2 regions of the Streptomyces sp. NBC_01298 genome follow, and region 1 is predicted to be linked to the other one. Evidence: riboswitches for the same ligand, from Rfam matches in the RefSeq annotation. Region 1 holds a riboswitch; the other holds the start of a gene.

Region 1 (4,412 bases):
GGCGAGGGCGACATCCAGGTGTGGCCGCGCTGGAAGGGCACCGAGCCGCGGGTTTTCCTCGCCTTCAGCAACGGCGCGCAGTCCTGCGTGGTGTCCGCCCGGGCCAAGGACGTACAGGCGCTGTGCCGCCGGATGACCGAGCTGGTACCGCGCGGCCGGGAACACCGGTACTACGACCTCGACGCCGAGCTGAGCGCCCTCCTGCCCAGCTGAACCGGCTGGACCGGCCGAACCCGGTGAACCCGGTGCAACCGCAGTCGTACCGGGCGCGTCTTCACGGCTGACACCGTTCCCCGTCTCTCGGAATCGAGGGGACGCCATGAACCGTCCACGCCGCCGGCAGGCCACCGCACTGGGGTTGGGCGCACTGCTCGCCGCCACTCTGGCCTTCGCCGCACCGGCCTCCGCCGCAGCCACGACCGCAACCCCGGCCACACCCGCCACCACCACCGCCACCGCCACGCCGCTCGTCGTCAATGCCCGCTGGGGCGGTCACTGCACGTACGACCGGGTGGTCGTCGACCTGCGGGGATACGTACCCGAGGTCACCGTGACCCCCGTCCCGAAGCTGGTCTACGACGGGTCCGGCAAGCCCGTCCCGCTGGCCGGGCGGTACTTCCTGGAGATCCGTCTGCACCCCGCCGCCGGACACGACGAAGCGGGCAACAACGTCTACCTCGGGCCCAAGCTCGTCAAGATCTACCTGCCCAAGCTGAAGGGCCTCGCCCTCACCGGCGACTACGAGGGGTACGTCACCCTCGGCGCCGCCTTCGACACCAAGCCCGCCTACACCTCGTTCAAGCTGCACGCCCCGGAGCGCTTCGTCCTGGACGTCGCGCACCCGAACGTCTGCTGAGCACGCACCGCCGGCGGGAGACCGGGCCCGGCCGCTACCGGTGCTCGGGGTTCGGGAAGTCGAAGCGGCAGCCCGCGTCCCACAGGGAGCGCTGGTTGCCGTGCGCCGGCATCCCGCCGGCCCGCTTGAGCAGGGCGGCCAGATGCATGAGGTTCCAGCTCATGAAGGTCGTGTTCCGGTTGGTGAAATCGTTCTCGGGACCGCCGGATCCGGGGTCCAGGTACGAGGGCCCGGGTCCGGCCTCGCCGATCCATCCGGCGTCGGCCTGCGGGGGGATCGCGTAGCCGAGGTGCTGGAGGCTGTAGAGGATGTTCATGGCGCAGTGCTTGACGCCGTCCTCGTTGCCGGTGATCAGCGCCCCGCCCACGCGCCCGTAATAGGCGTACTGGCCCTGCTCGTTCAGGATCGACGAGCAGGCGTAGAGCCGCTCGATGACCTGCTTCATCACCGAGCTGTTGTCCCCGAGCCAGATCGGGCCGCACAGCACCAGGATGTCGGCGTCCATGATCTGGCTGTAGAGCACCGGCCACTGATCGTCGTCCCAGCCGTGGTCGGTCATATCGGGCCAGACACCGGTGGCGATGTCGTGGTCGACGGCCCGGATGAGCGAGGTCCGGACCCCGGCCGCCTCCATCACCGCGCGGCTCTTCCCGATCAGGCCCTCGGTGTTGCTGGGCTCGGGCGATCGCTTGAGCGTGCAGTTGACGTACACGGCGGTGAGGTCGGAGTAGTCGAGGTCCTGCGCGGGGTCGGTAGCCACCCGTCCAGCCTCGCCGGGGCCCGGCGCGGCCGCCACCGGACCGCATCCGTCCGGGGCCGCCGCGGCCCGGCCCGACGGGGGCGGGTTTGTGACCGGTCCGTGCGGCCGACTAGGGTCAGCGGGCCTTGGTGTTCGGGAAACCGGTGGGAAACCGGTGCGGCCCTCGCCACTGTGATCGGGAAGTCCGGCTCCACTCCTGCGGGAAAGCCACTGGGCTGCGCGGGAGGTTCCGCGCTGCCCGGGAAGGCGGGGCATGGACGTCAACCCGTGAGCCAGGAGACCGGCCGGGGCGCGTTGTCCATCCACGAGGTGCTGGAGAGGTCTCCCTACCCATGCATATAGCCGAGGGGTTCCTGCCCCCTTTGCACGCGGTCGCCTGGGGCGCCGCGTCCGCCCCCTTCGTCGTCCACGGCGTCCGCGCGCTCACCCGCGAGGTGAAGGCCAACCCGGAGAGCACGCTGCTGCTCGGTGCGTCCGGGGCCTTCACCTTCGTCCTGTCCGCCCTGAAGATCCCGTCGGTGACCGGCAGTTGCTCGCACCCCACGGGCACCGGGCTCGGGGCGATCCTGTTCCGGCCGCCGATCATGGCGGTGCTGGGCACGATCACCCTGCTGTTCCAGGCCCTGCTGCTGGCGCACGGCGGGCTCACCACCCTCGGCGCCAACGTCTTCTCGATGGCCATCGCCGGCCCGTGGGCGGGTTACGCCGTCTACCGGCTGCTGCGCACGTCCGGGCTCCCGCTGATGGTGACCGTCTTCTTCGGCGCCTTCTTCGCCGACCTGGTCACCTACTGCGTCACCAGCGTGCAGCTCGCCCTGGCCTTCCCCGACCCGGCCTCCGGTGTCGCGGGCTCGCTCGCGAAGTTCGGGGGGATCTTCGCGGTCACGCAGATCCCGCTGGCCGTGAGCGAGGGGCTGCTGACCGTCCTGGTGATGCGGCTACTGATGGCGTCGAGCAAGTCGGACCTGGTCAGGCTGGGTGTCGCGAAGCTGACGGCCCCCCGTACCGGTGGTGGTACCGGTACGGCCACCGGAGAGAAGGCGGCGGCCTGATGAGCGGGATGTCCAAGAATACGAAGATCAACGGCCTGCTGCTGCTCCTGGTGGCGGCGCTGGCCGTGCTGCCGATCGCCCTGGGGCTGGGCGAGGGCAAGGAGGAGCCCTTCACGGGCGCCGACGCGCAGGCGGAGGCCGCGATCACCGAGCTGAAGCCGGATTACGAGCCCTGGTTCTCCCCTCTCTACGAGCCCCCCTCCGGCGAGGTCGAGTCCGCGCTGTTCGCCCTGCAGGCGGCACTGGGCGCGGGCGTGCTCGCGTACTACTTCGGCGTCCGCAAGGGCCGCCGCCAGGGGGCCGCTGCCGCCGCCGCTGCCACCACCACCGCCACCGCCACCGGCCCGGAGGCCTAGGCGGTGCTGCCGATCGACGTGGCCGCGCACAGCAGTCGCTGGCGCGGCCGGCACCCGCTGGAGAAGGCCCTGCTCGGGATCGGGCTGACGGTCACCGCCGTGTGCCTGCCGCCCTGGCCCGGCGGGCCGCTGGTGGCCGCCGCCACCCTCGCCGTGCTGCTCGGCCCGGCCGGAGTGGCCGGCCGGCAGCTCTGGCGGGCCTTCCGGATCCCGCTCGGCTTCTGCTTCACCGGGGCGCTGCCGCTGCTGTTCGCGGTCGGCGGCCCCACGGGGCCGGTCTCCCTGGCCCCCGACGGCCCCCGGACCGCCGCCGAACTGCTGCTGCGTACCTCGGCGGCCTCGCTCGGACTGCTGCTGTTCGCGTTCACCACCCCGGTCTCCGACGTCCTGCCCCGGCTGGTCCGGGCCGGGGTGCCGGCCCCGGTGGTGGACGTCGCGCTGGTCATGTACCGGATCGGCTTCCTGCTGCTCGACTCCATGGCCCAGGTCCGCCGGGCCCAGGCGGCCCGGCTCGGGCACACCGGTCGGGCGGCGGTGTGGCGTTCCCTGGCGGGGCTCGCCGCCACCTCCTTCGTACGGGCCTTCGACCGCGCGGCCAAGCTCCAGGCGGGGCTGGCCGGACGCGGCTACGACGGCGCCCTGCGGGTCCTCGTACCGGAGGCGGCCCTGTCGTGGCGCTTCCTGACGGCCACCGCGGGCCTGCTGGCGGCCCTGATCACCCTGACCCTCACCCTGAAGGGGCTCTTCTTGTGAACCCGGTGGCCACCCCCCTGATCGAGCTGTCCGGCGCGGGCTACGCCTACGAGGACGGCCCGGCGGTCCTGACCGGCGTCGACTTCGCCATCGCGCCGGGCCGGGCGCTGGCCCTGCTGGGCCGCAACGGCAGCGGCAAGACCACGCTGATGCGGCTGCTCAGCGGCGGCCTGCGGCCCGGCGCGGGATCGCTGCGGCTGGACGGCACGGAGGTCTCGTACGGCCGGGCCGGGCTGACCCGGCTGCGTACGTCCGTCCAGCTCGTGGTGCAGGACCCCGACGACCAGCTGTTCGCGGCCTCGGTCGAACAGGACGTGTCCTTCGGCCCGATGAACCTGGGGCTCCCCGCTCCGGAGGTCCGCGCCCGCGTGGACTCGGCCCTCGCCGCCCTGGACATCACCCCGCTCCGGGACCGCCCCACCCACCTGCTCTCCTACGGTCAGCGCAAGCGCGCGGCGATCGCCGGGGCGGTGGCGATGGCTCCACGGGTGCTGATCCTGGACGAGCCGACGGCCGGGCTCGACCCGGACGGCCAGGAGCGGCTCCTCGACGTCCTCGCCGGCCTGCGGGCGTCCGGCACCACGGTGGTGATGGCCACCCACGACGTGGACCTGGCGGTCCGCTGGGCCGACGAC
Region 2 (4,412 bases), 280 kb from region 1:
CGCGTACATCGAGCTGAGCTTGCCGATGGTGGGCGTCTCCAGGAACAGGTTCAGCGACTGCGACTGGTCCAGGAAGGGGGTGCGCGCGGCCGCCATGTCGATCAGGCCGCGCTGCGGGATCTCCCACGCGGTGCGGTACAGGTCGCGCACCTCCGCCGGGATCCAGCCGAAGCCCTGGACCGAGCCGGAGGACTCGCGCAGCGCCTCGCGGGTCTGGGCGTCCCAGACGCCGAGCCGCTTGAGCTCCTGCACCAGGTAGCCGTTGACCTGGAGGAACTCGCCGCTCAGGGTCTCGCGCTTGAAGAGGTTGGAGACCTGCGGCTCGATGCACTCGTACACGCCCGCGATGGAGGCGATGGTCGCCGTCGGGGCGATGGCGAGGAGGAGGGAGTTGCGCATGCCGGTCGCGGCGACCCGGGCGCGCAGCGCGTCCCAGCGCTCCGGCCAGTTCAGTTCGACGTCGTAGTGATCGGGGTGCAGGACGCCGCGGGCCGTGCGGGTCTGCTCCCACGCGGGGAGCGGGCCGCTGCGCTCGGCCAGGTCGCAGGAGGCCTCGTACGCCGCGAGCATGATGCGCTCGGAGAGCTTCGTGGACAGGGCCTTCGCCTCGGCGGAGTCAAAGGGGATCCGCAGCTGGAAGAAGACGTCCTGGAGGCCCATCGCGCCCAGGCCCACCGGGCGCCAGCGGGCGTTGGAACGGCCGGCCTGCTCGGTCGGGTAGAAGTTGATGTCCACGACGCGGTCGAGGAAGGTGACCGCGGTGCGGACGGTCTCGTCCAGGCGCTCCCAGTCGATGTCGCCCGACTCGGCGAGCACGAAGGCGCCGAGGTTGACCGAGCCGAGGTTGCAGACGGCCGTCTCGCCGTCGTTGGTGACCTCGATGATCTCGGTGCACAGGTTCGAGGAGTGGACGACGGTGCCCGGCTCGGCGGTCTGGTTCGCCGTGCGGTTCGAGGCGTCCTTGAAGGTCATCCAGCCCTGGCCGGTCTGCGCGAGGGTGCGCATCATCCGGCCGTACAGGTCGCGGGCGGGCATGGTCTTGCGGGCCAGGCCCGACTCCTCGGCCTTGCGGTAGGCGGCGTCGAACGCGTCGCCCCACAGGTCCACCAGCTCGGGGACGTCGGCCGGGGAGAACAGCGACCAGTCGGCGTCGGCGTTCACGCGGCGCATGAACTCGTCCGGCACCCAGTGCGCCAGGTTCAGGTTGTGCGTGCGGCGCTGGTCCTCGCCGGTGTTGTCGCGGAGCTCCAGGAACTCCTCGATGTCCGCGTGCCAGGTCTCCAGGTAGACCGCGGCGGCGCCCTTGCGGCGGCCGCCCTGGTTCACGGCGGCGACGGAGGCGTCGAGGGTCTTCAGGAACGGCACGATGCCGTTGGAGTGACCGTTCGTGCCGCGGATCAGCGAACCGCGGGCGCGGATGCGGGAGTACGAGAGGCCGATGCCGCCGGCGTGCTTGGACAGGCGCGCGACCTGGTGGTAGCGGTCGTAGATCGAGTCGAGCTCGTCCAGCGGGGAGTCCAGCAGGTAGCAGGAGGACATCTGCGGGTGCCGGGTGCCGGAGTTGAAGAGGGTGGGGGAGGAGGGCAGGTAGTCGAGGCGGCTCATCAGCCGGTAGAGCGAGGCCACTTCCTCGACGGCCTGGACCGAATCGTTCTCGGCGAGGCCACAGGCCACGCGCAGCATGAAGTACTGCGGGGTCTCGATGACCTGGCGGGTGATCGGGTGGCGCAGCAGGTAGCGGCTGTGCAGGGTGCGCAGGCCGAAGAAGCCGAAGCGGTCGTCGGCGCCCTCGGCGAGGGCGTGCCCGACCAGCGCGTCGAGCCGGCCCGCGTGCAGGCGTACGAAGTCGGCGGTGCGGTCGGCGATCAGGCCCTCGCGGTGGCCGACCTCGACGGAGCCGGAGAAGGAGGTGGAGCCCTGGCCGGCGGCCTCATCGCGGACGGCCAGCGTCAGCAGGCGGGCGGCGAGGCGGGAGTACGCCGGGTCCTCGGAGATCAGCCCGGCGGCCGCCTCGGTGGCGAGCGTACGGAGCTCCGCCTCGTCGGCGGCGGCGCTGCGGCCGCGCAGCGCGGCGGCGGCGACCCGGCCGGGGTCGGTGTCGGGCAGGTCGGCGGTCAGCTCGGTGAGCGTGCGCAGGAGCGCGGCCCCCGGACCCTCATGGGCGGACGGGTCGGACGCGGCGCGCGGTGCGGAAGGCGCGATGGTCACGGGGGGAGCTCTCCCTCGCTCGGCTCCGGGAACACCTTTGGTGCGGGGCGCGAGGGGGCGCACGTGGGGGAGCGCGTGCCTGGCAGGGCAGTGCGCGTGCGCCACGTGGCGTCCACCGGCCCAACCGCGAGGCCCGGACGTGTCTGCACCCGGTTCGGTCGAACCGGGAGCACTGTCGACAGGTCCTCGGACTTGCGGATGCGCCGATCGAGTCGGTGCATTTCATACCGTTGCGGGACAGTTCCGGATTCTCACCGGATTCCCCTGCGACGACAGCGAGCATGAGCATACATGTGGGGGCCGGTGCTTGCGTTGGCCCCCACATGTTGTGTCGCTCCTCGGGGGCGGCGCGCCGCTAGAGCTCCAGGCGGTAGGTGAGCAGGGGGAGGCCCGGAACCGGGTACCAGTCCCGCTCGGGGGTCCGTACGAAGCCCAGCCGGTCGTAGATCCGGTGCGCCCCGAGCATCTTCCGCGTGGTGGACAGCACCAGGTGGTCCACGCCCTCCAGCTCCCGGGCGCGGCTCACGCAGGCCCGTACGAGGGCTTCGCCCGCGCCGCGGCCGCGCGCCGCCGGGGAGACGGCCAGCATCCGGAACTCCGCCTCGCCCGGGCCCGCGATATCGCACAGCGGGCTGCCGGGAGGGGCGAAGGTCACACCGCCGAGCAGCGTGCCCTCGTACTCCGCGACGAGGACCTCGCCGTCGGGGGCCCGGCCGGCGACATCGCGCAGCCGGTTCAGGTAGGGGTCGTCCTCGGAGGAGTGCAGCAGTCCGTCGTCGAGGTACGCCCGTGCGGTGATCTCGCCGAGTTCTTCGTATTCGGCGGTCGCCGCCGTCCTGATGATGATGTCCATGGCATCGAGTGTGCGCCAGGGGAAGAGAAGGGGCCGCCGCGTTCCGTCGGGTGGACGGCGGAACGCGGCGGCCCCGTGGGCCCGGCCGTTCAGCGGCATCGGTCGGCCTCCGGGGCCCACCGGTTCAGCAGCAGCGGAACCCTTCGCGCGGGTCGCCCTCGCGGGCGTCCGTACGGGCCCGTTCGAAGGCCCGGCGCGACTGGACCGGCGCGTCCGGGTCGTGCGTACGGGCGTGGGCGACGTAGTGGTCGTAGGCCGCCTCGCCCGAGAACTCCCGTACGAAGAACCGGGCCCGGCCCAGCGCGTGGCGCAGGCGCGTCACGCGACCGGCTCCTTCACGCGGCCTCCGCCCGAGTCGAGGCCGGCCGCGGCGAGCTCGGCCCGCTCCTCGGCGGTGGGGATGAGGCCGGCCGGGGCGACGAGCTTGGACTCGGTCCACGGGACCTCGACCAGGGTGACCGACTCGGGCTTGCGGATGGCCTTGAGGCAGGTCCGGGCCGCGTCGACGAGCACGATGATGATCAGCAGGGCGAAGAACACCGACAGGACGCCGTCCACCGTGGCGTTGGTGACCACGGTGTGCATCTCGTCCATGTTCTTGGCGGGCTTGAGGACCTTGCCCGCGTCGATCCCGTCCTGGTAGAGGTCCCGCTGCGCGAAGAAGCCGATCTTCGGGTTGTCGGAGAAGATCTTCTGGTAGCTGGCGGTGAGCGTGACGGCCAGGTCCCAGGCCAGCGGAACGCCCGTCACCCAGGCCCACTTGAGCCGGCCGGACTTGATCAGCAGGGTGGTGCAGACGGCCAGGGCGACCGCCGCGAGCAGCTGGTTCGCGATGCCGAACAGCGGGAAGAGCTGGTTGATGCCGCCCAGCGGGTCCTTGACGCCGACCCACAGGAAGTAGCCCCAGCCGCCGACGACGACCGCGCTGGCGAACCAGACGCCCGGCTTCCAGCTGACGTCCTTGAAGGACTTGTGCACGTTGCCGAGGGTGTCCTGGAGCATGAAGCGGCCCACGCGGGTGCCCGCGTCGACCGTCGTCAGGATGAACAGGGCCTCGAACATGATCGCGAAGTGGTACCAGAACGCCTTCATGGAGGAGCCGCCGACCACGGCCGAGAAGATCTCCGACATTCCGAGTGCGAAGGTCGGGGCGCCGCCCGTACGGGACAGCAGGCTGGTCTCCTCCACGTCCTTCGCGGCCTGCGCGAGGGCCTCGGGGGAGATGGCGAAGCCGAAGTTCGTGACGGCCTGCGAGGCCGTCTCGACGGTGGCGCCGACGACCCCGCCGGGGGAGTTGATGGCGAAGTACAGGCCGGGATCGATGATGCAGGCCGCGATGATCGCCATGATG

The links. A riboswitch is a leader RNA that binds a small molecule or an ion and turns the genes downstream of it on or off. The one in region 1 is predicted to bind cobalamin.
Region 2: linked by a shared signal. The riboswitch ahead of OG730_RS14465 (ribonucleoside-diphosphate reductase subunit alpha) and the one ahead of OG730_RS13280 (energy-coupling factor ABC transporter permease) in region 1 are both predicted to bind cobalamin.

What each region holds. Positions count from the first base shown of each region.
Region 1 covers NZ_CP108414.1:2,984,289-2,988,700, forward strand. The annotation lists gene OG730_RS13265 (SsgA family sporulation/cell division regulator) at 1-213, shown strand, start outside; gene OG730_RS13270 (AMIN-like domain-containing (lipo)protein) at 320-856, shown strand; gene OG730_RS13275 (flavodoxin family protein) at 891-1,616, opposite strand; cobalamin riboswitch at 1,726-1,919, shown strand; gene OG730_RS13280 (energy-coupling factor ABC transporter permease) at 1,949-2,668, shown strand; gene OG730_RS13285 (energy-coupling factor ABC transporter substrate-binding protein) at 2,677-3,024, shown strand; gene cbiQ (cobalt ECF transporter T component CbiQ) at 3,028-3,777, shown strand; gene OG730_RS13295 (energy-coupling factor ABC transporter ATP-binding protein) at 3,783-4,412, shown strand, end outside.
Region 2 covers NZ_CP108414.1:3,261,324-3,265,735, reverse strand. The annotation lists gene OG730_RS14465 (ribonucleoside-diphosphate reductase subunit alpha) at 1-2,208, opposite strand, end outside; cobalamin riboswitch at 2,369-2,497, opposite strand; gene OG730_RS14460 (GNAT family N-acetyltransferase) at 2,564-3,061, opposite strand; gene OG730_RS14455 (CstA-like transporter-associated (seleno)protein) at 3,186-3,383, opposite strand; gene OG730_RS14450 (carbon starvation CstA family protein) at 3,380-4,412, opposite strand, start outside.